DNA from 3 places in the Kitasatospora sp. NPDC057223 genome. Region 2 is predicted to be linked to each of the others. Evidence: riboswitches for the same ligand, from Rfam matches in the RefSeq annotation. Region 2 holds a riboswitch; each other region holds the start of a gene.

Region 1 (3,264 bases), on a different contig from region 2:
CAGGTCGGTCATGCCGCACGCGTGGATCATGCGCACCACGACCTGTGAGACGTCGGCGGGCAGGCCCGCCAGGTCGGCCTCGGCCCGGATGGTGGCAAAGGACTCGCGGTAGATGGCCGCCCCGTCCTTCTCGTACTCGATCACTTCGTCCTCCGGGCCCGGGCCACTGCTTCGGCCATCTCTTGCGTTGTCACTGCCGGCTGTTCCACTGCCGGCTGTTCCACTGCCGGCTGTTCCACCGGCCGCTGTTCCACCGACTGCTGTTCCACCGACCGCGGGGGATCCTGCGGCGGGCCCGGGCGGACGGACACCTGGTAACCGTCCCCCGTGGCGAGGACGTCCACCCACTCCCCCGCGGGGTGTCCGCACCGGCGGGCGCAGCCCGACCAGTGCACGGGCAGCAGCCGCTGCCCGGCGGGGCCGTCAGCGGCGAGGGCGCGGGCCGCGTCGGCCCGGACGTCCGCGAGCGACCTGGCGCAGCCGGGGGTGCCGGTGCAGGCCATCGCCCCCTCCCACGGGGAGTGCGGGTCGAGCCCCGGGCCGGCGGCCGCGATACGCCGGGCCCAGGGGCCGGCGGCGTCCGGCGGGAGTCCGGGGATCACCACGCCCCGCCACGGGGTGACCCGCAGGCTGCCCGCGCCGGCCTCGGCGGCGTCGGCGAGCAGCCGCCATCCGGCGGCCGTGGCCCGGCCGAAGGGCAGCCCTGCGCAGAGCGCGTACCGGCCGCAGGGCCCGGCGACCGGGCCGGCCTGCGGCAGGGTGCCGGGAAGTGCGGGCAGGGTGCGTACGGGCAGGCCGGGGAGGGTGAGCAGGGTGCCGTCCGGGTCGGCCTCGCGGATCCGCCAGGCCCGGGTGCCGGTGCTGCGCAGCAGGGCGAGGAAGCGTTCGGCGGCGAGCAGCGCGGCCGGTACGGCCTCGGCGGCCGGCACCTCGAAGGCCCTGGTGGCACGGCCCAGGCGCAGGAGTGCCGCGCCGTCGGGGGTTGCGATCAATGTCACATCGGCGTCGAGCCCGGCGACGTCGCCCCGGCCGTCGTCGAGGGCGAACAGGAAGCGGCCGGAGAGGCCGGTGGTCCAGTCGGCGGCGCACAGGGCCGCGTCCAGCGCGCGGACCCAAGTCGTCGTGTCCGCATGGCCGTTGCCGTCGACACCGGCGAGCGGCGAGGCGACGATGTTGCGGATGCGCTCGTGCCGGTCGGAGGGGAGCAGGCCGGCGGCGCGCAGCCGGGCGCCGAGCTGTGAGCCGCAGTCGTCCGGCAGGCCGCGCAGTTGGACGTTGCCGCGCGAGGTGGTCTCCAGCGAGCCGTCGCCCAGCCCTTCGGCGGCGTCGGCCAGCACCCGTACCTGATCCACCGTCAGCAGTCCGCCGGGCAGCCGGACTCGGGCGAGGGCCCCGTCGTCGGCCGTATGTAGGCGAAGGGTCCCCGGGCACGCGTCCTCGCGGGCCCGGTCGGGCCCGCCGGAGCCCTGGGCGGCGGGGTCGGTCGAGGGTGACATGGCCGCGAGCATACCGATGATCCGACCGGACGCTCTGTCCCGTGGATCACCCCCAGCGCCTACTATGCTCCCGGGCGGATCCTTGTGGTCCGCTCACGCCAGAGACGGCGCAAAGGGGAGGAAACCGGTGCAAACCCGGTGCGGTCCCGCCACTGTGACCACGGTTCACCGCCGTGGGAGCCAGGAACTCCTGCCGTCCTCGACTCTCCCCCGGTCTCCGGCCGGGGGGACACCCCACGGGGCGCGGACCCCGAGGAAGGCTCGACCTATGCGCCGCCGCATGCCTGCGCCCGGGCTCACCCCGGTGCCGCCGCCCCTGCTCGTGCCCGTGCCCGCCCTCACTGCCCGTACCGGGCAGGAGGGGTCCATCGAGGCCGGGAGGGCCTTCGCATGATCCTGCTTCTGTCGACCTCGGACACCGACCTGCTCAGTGCCCGGGCCGCCGAGGGCCCCGTCCCGTTCCGCCTCGGCAACCCGGCCCGGCTGACCGCCGACGACCTCCCCGCGCTGGTGGAGGGCACCGACCTGGTGGTCGTCCGGCTGCTCGGCGGGCGCCGCGCCTGGCAGGAGGGCCTGGACGCGCTGCTGGCCGGGCCCCGCCCGGTGATCGTGCTGACCGGTGAGCAGGCACCCGACGCCCAGCTGATGGAGCTGTCCACCGTCCCCGCCGGCATCGCCGCCGAGGCGCACGCCTACCTCGCCCACGGCGGCCCGGCGAACCTCGCCGAACTGGGCGCCTTCCTGTCCGACACCGTGCTGCTCACCGGCCACGGCTTCGCCGCGCCCGCCTCCGCCCCCGAGTGGGGGCCGCTGGAGCGCACCGCGACGGCGGAGAACGCCGACGGCCCGGTCATCGCGGTGCTCTACTACCGCGCCCACCACATGAGCGGCAACACCGCCTTCGTCGAGACGCTCTGCCGGGCCATCGAGGACAAGGGCGCCCGGCCCCGGCCGCTGTACTGCTCCTCGCTGCGCGGCGCGGAGCCCGGGCTGCTGGCCGAGCTGGGCACGGCCGACGCGATCATCACCACCGTGCTGGCGGCCGGCGGCACCCGGCCGGCCGACGCCTCGGCCGGCGGCGACGAGGAGGCCTGGGACGCGGGCGCGCTCGCCGCGCTGGACCGGCCGATCCTCCAGGCGCTCTGCCTGACCTGGTCGCGCGCCGCCTGGGAGGCCAGCGACGACGGCCTCTCCCCGCTGGACACCGCGACGCAGGTCGCCGTCCCCGAGTTCGACGGCCGGCTGATCACCGTCCCGTTCTCCTTCAAGGAGCTGGACGAGGACGGCCTGACCGTCTACGCGGCCGACCCCGAGCGCGCCGCCCGGGTCGCCGGGATCGCGGTGCGGCACGCCCGGCTGCGCTACATCCCGGCCGCCGAGCGCCGGCTCGCGCTGGTGCTGTCCGCGTACCCGACCAAGCACGCCCGGGTCGGCAACGCGGTCGGCCTGGACACCCCGGCCAGCGCGATGCGACTGCTCACCCGGCTGCGCGAGGAGGGCATGGACCTCGGCCCGCTGGACGGCCCGGACGCGCTGCCGGGTCTCGCGCCCGCCGCCGACGGCGACGACTCTCACGAGGGCGACGCGCTGATCCACGCGTTGATCGCGGCCGGCGGCTACGACCAGGACTGGCTGACCGAGGACCAGCTCGCCCGCAATCCCGTCCGCATCCCCGCCGCCGACTACCGGCGCTGGTACGCCGAACTGCCCGCCGGCCTGCGCGAGGAGGTCGAGCGGCACTGGGGCCCGGCGCCCGGCGAGCTGTACG
Region 2 (3,264 bases):
CGGACAGCTGCTGACCGAGGCCGAGGCGACCGGCAAGCACCTGTTCCTCGGCTTCGAGGAGGGCGCCTGGCTGCACATCCACCTCGGCCTGTACGGCGGCTTCACGTTCGCCGAGGGCCCGGCCCCCGCGCCCGTGGGCCTCGTCCGGCTGCGGCTGGAGAACGACGACTCGTACGCCGACCTGCGCGGCCCCACCACCTGCGAGCTGCTCACCGCCGCGGGGAAGGCCGCCGTGCACGCCCGTCTCGGCCCCGACCCGCTGCGCGCGGACGCCGACGCGGGCCTCGCCTGGCGGCGGATCTCGGCCAGCCGCACGACCGTCGCGGCGCTGCTGATGGACCAGAAGGTGCTGGCCGGCGTCGGCAACGTCTACCGCGCCGAGGTGCTCTTCCGGCTCGGCATCAGCCCGCACCGGGCGGGGCGCGACCTCACCCGCGCCGAGTGGGACGCGATCTGGGCCGACCTGGTCGCCCTGATGCACGAGGGCGTCGACGCGGGCCGGATCGACACCGTCCGCCCCGAGCACACCCCCGAGGCGATGGGCCGCCCGCCGCGGGTGGACGACCACGGCGGCGAGGTGTACGTCTACCGGCGGGCCGCGATGCCCTGCCTGGTCTGCGGCACCGCCGTCCGCACCGAGCAGCACGCGGCCCGCAACCTGTTCTGGTGCCCGCGCTGCCAGCAGGCCTGACGGGGGCGGCGCTCCCGGCGGGGGCGCTCAGCCGGTGGCCGAGCCGGGTTCGGTGTGCTCGGCCGCCGTGCAGGGCGCCAGCAGCGCGCCGAGCTGTTCGTCGACGAGCCGGTAGCGCACCACCCGGCCGTCCTTGTCCCCGGCGACCGCGCCGGCCGTCCGCAGCAGCCGCAGGGCCTGCGAGACGGCGGGGTCGCGCATGCCGGTGGCCACGGCGAGGTCGCTGACGGCGAGCGGCCCGGCCCGGTGCAGGGCGAGCAGCAGGGCCAGCCGCCCGGGGTCGGCGAGCAGGGAGAAGCGGTCGGCCCAGGTGCGGACGTGAGCGGTGTCGCCGATCGCCGCGATGGCTTCGCAGACCCGGTGTCCGTCGATGGTCCGGTGGCCCGCGCGCTCGGCCGGTACGAGATGCATGCGTGCCATTGTCGCAGCCCAGGGCATGTGATCCTGGACACCTGCGCAGGTGCGCAGCCTTGCAAGCGTCACCTGACGCCCCGTACGGTGTTGCCCGCCGTGGTGTTCGGGAAGCCGGTGACGGACCTTCAGAGGTCCCAGACCGGCGCGGCCCTCGCCACTGTGATCAGGGAGTCTCCGCACCCTCCCGGCCCCGTCGGGGCCGGGTGGTCACTGGGCGCCGTCGGGCGCCTGGGAAGGCCCGTGCGGAGGAGTTCGGACCCTGTCAGCCAGGAGACCGGCCACGGCATCTCACGAAGTGATCCACGAGGTGCTGGAGCGTGATCCGCAGATGACCCTGCCCGAAATCGAAGCTGCCCCGGTGGCGGCCGCGCCCGCGCTGCCGGCGTTCCGCTGGCGACGCGAGGACACCGTCCGTACGGCCGGGCTGATGGCGGTGATCCTGGCGATGCACGTGGCGGCCTTCGGGACGCTGTTCTTCCTGGTTGCCCCGCACGAGTACGCCGTCGGCACCCAGGTGTTCGGGGTCGGCCTCGGCATCACCGCCTACACGCTCGGCATGCGGCACGCCTTCGACGCCGACCACATCGCGGTGATCGACAACACCACCCGCAAGCTGATGGCGGACGGCAAGCGCCCGGTGTCGGTGGGCTTCTGGTTCGCCCTCGGGCACTCCTCGATGGTGGTCCTGATGGCGGCGCTGGTGGCGGGCGGCGCCCAGCTGGCGAACACGCTGATGGACGAGGACTCGCCGACCCACCAGTGGCTGGGCGTCCTCGGCACGAGCGCCTCCGGTGCGTTCCTGTACCTGATCGGCGCGCTGAACCTGGCCGCGCTGTTCGGCATCCTGCGGGTCTTCCGGGCGATGCGGGCGGGCCGCTACGACGAGGCGGAGCTGGAGGAGCACCTCAACGCGCGCGGCCTGTTCAACCGGGTGCTGAACCGGGCCACCCGTTCGATCACCCGCCCCGGCCAGATGTTCCCGGTCGGGATGGTGCTGGGCCTGGGCTTCGACACCGCGACCGAGGTGACGCTGATGGTGATGGCCGGCAGCGGCGCCGCCGCGGGGCTGCCCTGGTACGCGATCGTCTGCCTGCCGCTGCTGTTCGCGGCCGGGATGAGCCTGTTCGACACGCTGGACGGGACGTTCATGAACTTCGCGTACCAGTGGGCGTTCTCCAACCCGGTGCGCAAGGTGTACTACAACCTGACCATCACCGGCCTGTCGATCGCGGTGGCGTTCATCATCGGCACGATCGAGCTGGTCAGCGTCCTGCACGAGAAGCTGGACCTGACCGACCCGGTGTCCGGCTTCGTCGCCGGCCTGTCGCTCGACAACGTGGGCTATGTGATCGTCGGACTCTTCGTGGTCGTCTGGGCGGCGGCGATCGCGTACTGGCGCCTCGGCAGGATCGAACAGCGCTGGTCGCCGTCCTGACCGGACGCCCGCGCTCAGGCCGCCGCCCCGCTGAGCGGGCCCGCGAAGCCCGGCCGGACAGCCGACGCGTCCGCCCGTCCGGCCTGCTCGGCGGGCGAACCGGCGCCGGGCTCCGTACGCTCGACCCATGTCTGATGCGTACGCGGGCCGGCGGGAGCGTCTGAGGGAACACTGCAGCGCGTCGGGGACGGACGCGGCTCTGATCACCCGGCCGGCGAACGTCCGCTACCTGACCGGCTGCGCCCCCTGCGGGGCGACGCTGCTGCTCACCAGGGAGCGCGCCCTGCTCGCGCTGCCGGACGACCTGCCGCCGGACGACACCGGCGAGCACCTGCTCGGCGAGGACCTCACCCAGCTCCAGGTGACGGCCGGCGCGGACACCGCGCTCGCCGCCGCCGAGGCGGCCGCCCGGCTGCGGGTCGGCGACCTCGCGGTGGAGGAGCACGACCTCACCGTCAGCCGCCACCGCGCGGTCGCGGCCGTCGCCGAGGGCGTGCGGCTGGCGGACGCGCGCCGGGTGGTCGAGCGGATGCGGGTGATCAAGGACGAGCACGAGATCGCCGACCTGCGGATCGCGGCCGAGATCGCCGACCAGGCGCTCAGCGAGCTGCTCGAATCGATCCTGGTCGGGCGCACCGAGCGGCACCTGGCGATGGAGCTGGAGCGCCGCATGATCGACCACGGCGCCGACCGGGCGGCCTTCCCGGTCTCCGTCGGCACCGGC
Region 3 (3,264 bases), on a different contig from region 2:
CAGGTACGGCGGCTCCCCGTTGGGGCCGCGGACCTCGGTGATCTCGCCCGTGCGGTCCGCCATGCCCACCGACCTGCTGTGGATGTGGAGCTGGTCACCTACCGCTGCATGCACGATCTGCTCCTTAGGTAGTGACGGCCCTCGTGCCGCCGACAGGCAGGCCGCCGCGCCCGGGCCGGCCGGGCCGCCGGCAGCCGTCCTGCTTCCACTGTGCTGCCGGCCGGGCCGGCCCGCAACGCTTCGGTGCCGCTGGTCAGGCGCCCGCGGGCCGGTCCGAGAGGTAGCCGCGGAGCAGGCGCTTGCATTCGGCGATCAGCACGGGGTCGCCGTCGGGGTCGCTGCGGAAGGCGAGTTTGAGGACGGCGTCCGCCGACTCCAGCGCCACCCGCAGGACCACCGGGCCGCCCGGCCGCCCGGCCCGGTCGGTGAACAGGTCGCCGCCGAGGGCCTGCAGCCGCACCGCCACGGTCGCGTTGTTGTCGAGTGTCGTGTCCAGCAGGTGCCGGTCGTCGAGGACGCCCGTCGGGCTCGGGTCGACCAGGCCGAAGTCGACCTGCCCGAATCCGGGTACGGCCCGCTTCATGGCGACGAACTCCTCCACCGCGAGGTCGACGAAGCCGGGCACGCCCGGCGGGGCCTCGGCCTCCAGCCGGCGGGCGAGACGCTCCAGGTAGCGCTCCAGGTTCCGGGCGGCCAGGGCGGCGAGCAGGCTCTCCTTGCCGGCGAAGAACTGGTAGAGCGTGCCGATCGGCACCTGGGCCCGCTGGGCCACCGCCTTGGTGGTCAGGGCGGTGGCGCCGACCTCGTCCAGCAGGCTCGCGCAGGCGTCGAGGATGCGCTCGTACCGTTCCTGGCTGCGCTGCTGCACCGGACGTCGCCGGGGAGCGGTGCTCGGCCCGCCGAGCTGCCCGACCGGGTCCCGGTGGTCCGTGTCCGCGCTCATGGCCACACTGTGCCGCATCCGGCGTTCCCCGGGCGAATCACCGGCGCGGGCGCCGCCGCGGGTACCCGTTCCGGCCCGGGGTGACGGCGCCGCCGGGTACCGGCATCCGGACGATCGCCGACGGGGCCGGTCCGGAGGGCCTAGGCTGTGCCTCGCAGTCGGTTCGCCCTGCCAGCCAGGCAGGCGCGTCGCAAGAGGGAACCCGGTGTGAATCCGGGACTGCCCCGCAGCGGTGAATGGGAACGACCGCCGTCACATGCACTGGGCCCCAGCAGGGGCCCGGGAAGCGACGGCCAGTAGGTGTCCGCCCTTCCAGGGCGGGTGTGCCCATGAGTCCGAAGACCTGCCACTGCCCGCGTGCACCCCGCACGCGGTGATCTCGGTGACCTCGTGGGCGGGTCGGCGGAGCGGGCGGGCACATCCTGGTGCCGCGCCCCCACTGCTGTGTTCCTTCGCGCCCCCGTGCTCTCCCGGGATCGCAACGCGACTCGCGAAGGAGAGTTCCGTGTCATCGAGTTCCACCACCCCGCAGTCCGGTACCCCGCAGCCGCAGCCCGGCGCTCGTCCGTCGGCCACCCCGCAGTCCACCGTGTACGGCTACCCGAGGCAGGGCCCGAACCGGGAGCTGAAGAAGGCGGTCGAGGGCTACTGGGCCGGTCGGGTCGACGCCGACGCCCTGCGGGCCACCGCCGCGGGCCTGCGGCGCGACAACTGGCACCGGCTGGCCGAGGCCGGCGTCACCGAACTGCCCACCGGCGACTTCTCGTTGTACGACCACGTGCTGGACGCCACGGTCGCCGTCGGCGCGATCCCGCCGCGCCACCGGGCCGCCGTCGACGCCGATCCGCTGGACGGCTACTTCGCCATGGCCCGCGGCACCCAGGACGCCGCACCGCTGGAGATGACCAAGTGGTTCGACACCAACTACCACTACCTGGTGCCCGAGTTGGGGCCGGACACGGTCTTCGCCGCGAACTCCGCCAAGGCCGTCTCCGAACTGCGTGAGGCCCTGGCGCTGGGCCACCGCGCCCGCCCGGTGCTGGTCGGCCCGCTGACCTACCTGCTGCTCGCCAAGCCCGCTCCCGGCGTCGGCGCCGACTTCCAGCCGCTCACCCTGCTCGACCGGCTGCTGCCCGTCTACGCCGAACTGCTCGCGGACCTGCGCGCGGCCGGCGCCGACTGGGTCCAGCTCGACGAGCCCGCCCTCGTCCAGGACCGCAGCCCGGCCGAACTGAGCGCCGCCGCAAGGGTCTTGCGCGAGCTCGGTGCGCTCACCGCCCGGCCGAGCATCCTGGTCGCCACCTACTTCGACCGCGCCGGCGAGGCGCTGAAAGTCCTCGCCAAGGCCCCCGTCGAGGGCGTCGGCCTGGACTTCACCGGCCCCGGCGCCGCCAACCTGGACGACCTCGCGGCCGTCGGCGGCCTCCCCGGCAAGCGCCTGGTCGCAGGCGTGGTGGACGGCCGCAACATCTGGATCAACGACCTGGAGAAGTCGCTGACCACCCTGGCCACCCTGCTCGGCCTGGCCGACCGGGTGGACGTCGCCCCCTCCTGCTCCCTGCTGCACGTCCCGCTCGACGCCGGCGCCGAGCGCGACCTCGACCCGCAGGTGGCGCGCTGGCTGGCCTTCGCCCGGCAGAAGACCGGTGAGATCACCACCCTCGCCCGGGGCCTGCGCGAGGGCACCCACGCGATCACCGCCGAACTCGCCGCCAACCGGGCCGACCTGGCCTCCCGCGCCGCCTCCGCCCTCACCCACGACCCGGCCGTCCGTGCCCGCGCGGCAGCCACCACCGCCGGGGACGCCCGCCGCCTCCAGGCCTACCCCGAGCGCGCCGTCGCCCAGCGGGCCCGGCTGAACCTACCGCTGCTGCCGACCACCACCATCGGCTCCTTCCCGCAGACCACGGAGCTGCGCACCGCCCGCGCCGACCTGCGGGCCGGCCGGATCGACGGCGGCACCTACCAGGACCGGATGCGCGCCGAGGTCCGTGAGGTCATCGCCTACCAGGAGAAGGCCGGCCTCGACGTCCTGGTGCACGGCGAGCCCGAACGCAACGACATGGTCCAGTACTTCGCCGAACAGCTCACCGGCTACCTGGCCACCCAGCAGGGCTGGGTGCAGTCCTACGGCACCCGCTACGTCCGCCCGCCCGTGCTGGCCGGCGATCTCTCCCGCCCGCACCCGATGACCGTCGACTGGTACCGCTACGCCCAGGACCTGACGAGCCGTCCGGTCAAGGGCATGCTCACCGGCCCCGTCACGATGCTCGCCTGGTCCTTCGTCCGCGACGACCAGCCGATCGCCGACACCGCCCGCC

What was found. A riboswitch is a leader RNA that binds a small molecule or an ion and turns the genes downstream of it on or off. The one in region 2 is predicted to bind cobalamin.
Region 1: linked by a shared signal. The riboswitch ahead of cobN (cobaltochelatase subunit CobN) and the one ahead of ACFUK0_RS15975 (HoxN/HupN/NixA family nickel/cobalt transporter) in region 2 are both predicted to bind cobalamin.
Region 3: linked by a shared signal. The riboswitch ahead of metE (5-methyltetrahydropteroyltriglutamate--homocysteine S-methyltransferase) and the one ahead of ACFUK0_RS15975 (HoxN/HupN/NixA family nickel/cobalt transporter) in region 2 are both predicted to bind cobalamin.

Annotation. Positions count from the first base shown of each region.
Region 1 is NZ_JBHUWW010000048.1:2,051-5,314, forward strand. Features, by position in the region: gene ACFUK0_RS18615 (precorrin-8X methylmutase) at 1-144, opposite strand, end outside; gene cobG (precorrin-3B synthase) at 141-1,496, opposite strand; cobalamin riboswitch at 1,565-1,709, shown strand; gene cobN (cobaltochelatase subunit CobN) at 1,887-3,264, shown strand, end outside.
Region 2 is NZ_JBHUWW010000037.1:36,421-39,684, forward strand. Features, by position in the region: gene ACFUK0_RS15965 (Fpg/Nei family DNA glycosylase) at 1-691, shown strand, start outside; gene ACFUK0_RS15970 (ArsR/SmtB family transcription factor) at 719-1,102, opposite strand; cobalamin riboswitch at 1,186-1,403, shown strand; gene ACFUK0_RS15975 (HoxN/HupN/NixA family nickel/cobalt transporter) at 1,434-2,540, shown strand; gene ACFUK0_RS15980 (M24 family metallopeptidase) at 2,668-3,264, shown strand, end outside.
Region 3 is NZ_JBHUWW010000009.1:44,027-47,290, forward strand. Features, by position in the region: gene ACFUK0_RS05970 (DUF1918 domain-containing protein) at 1-114, opposite strand, end outside; gene ACFUK0_RS05975 (TetR family transcriptional regulator) at 254-943, opposite strand; cobalamin riboswitch at 1,086-1,309, shown strand; gene metE (5-methyltetrahydropteroyltriglutamate--homocysteine S-methyltransferase) at 1,533-3,264, shown strand, end outside.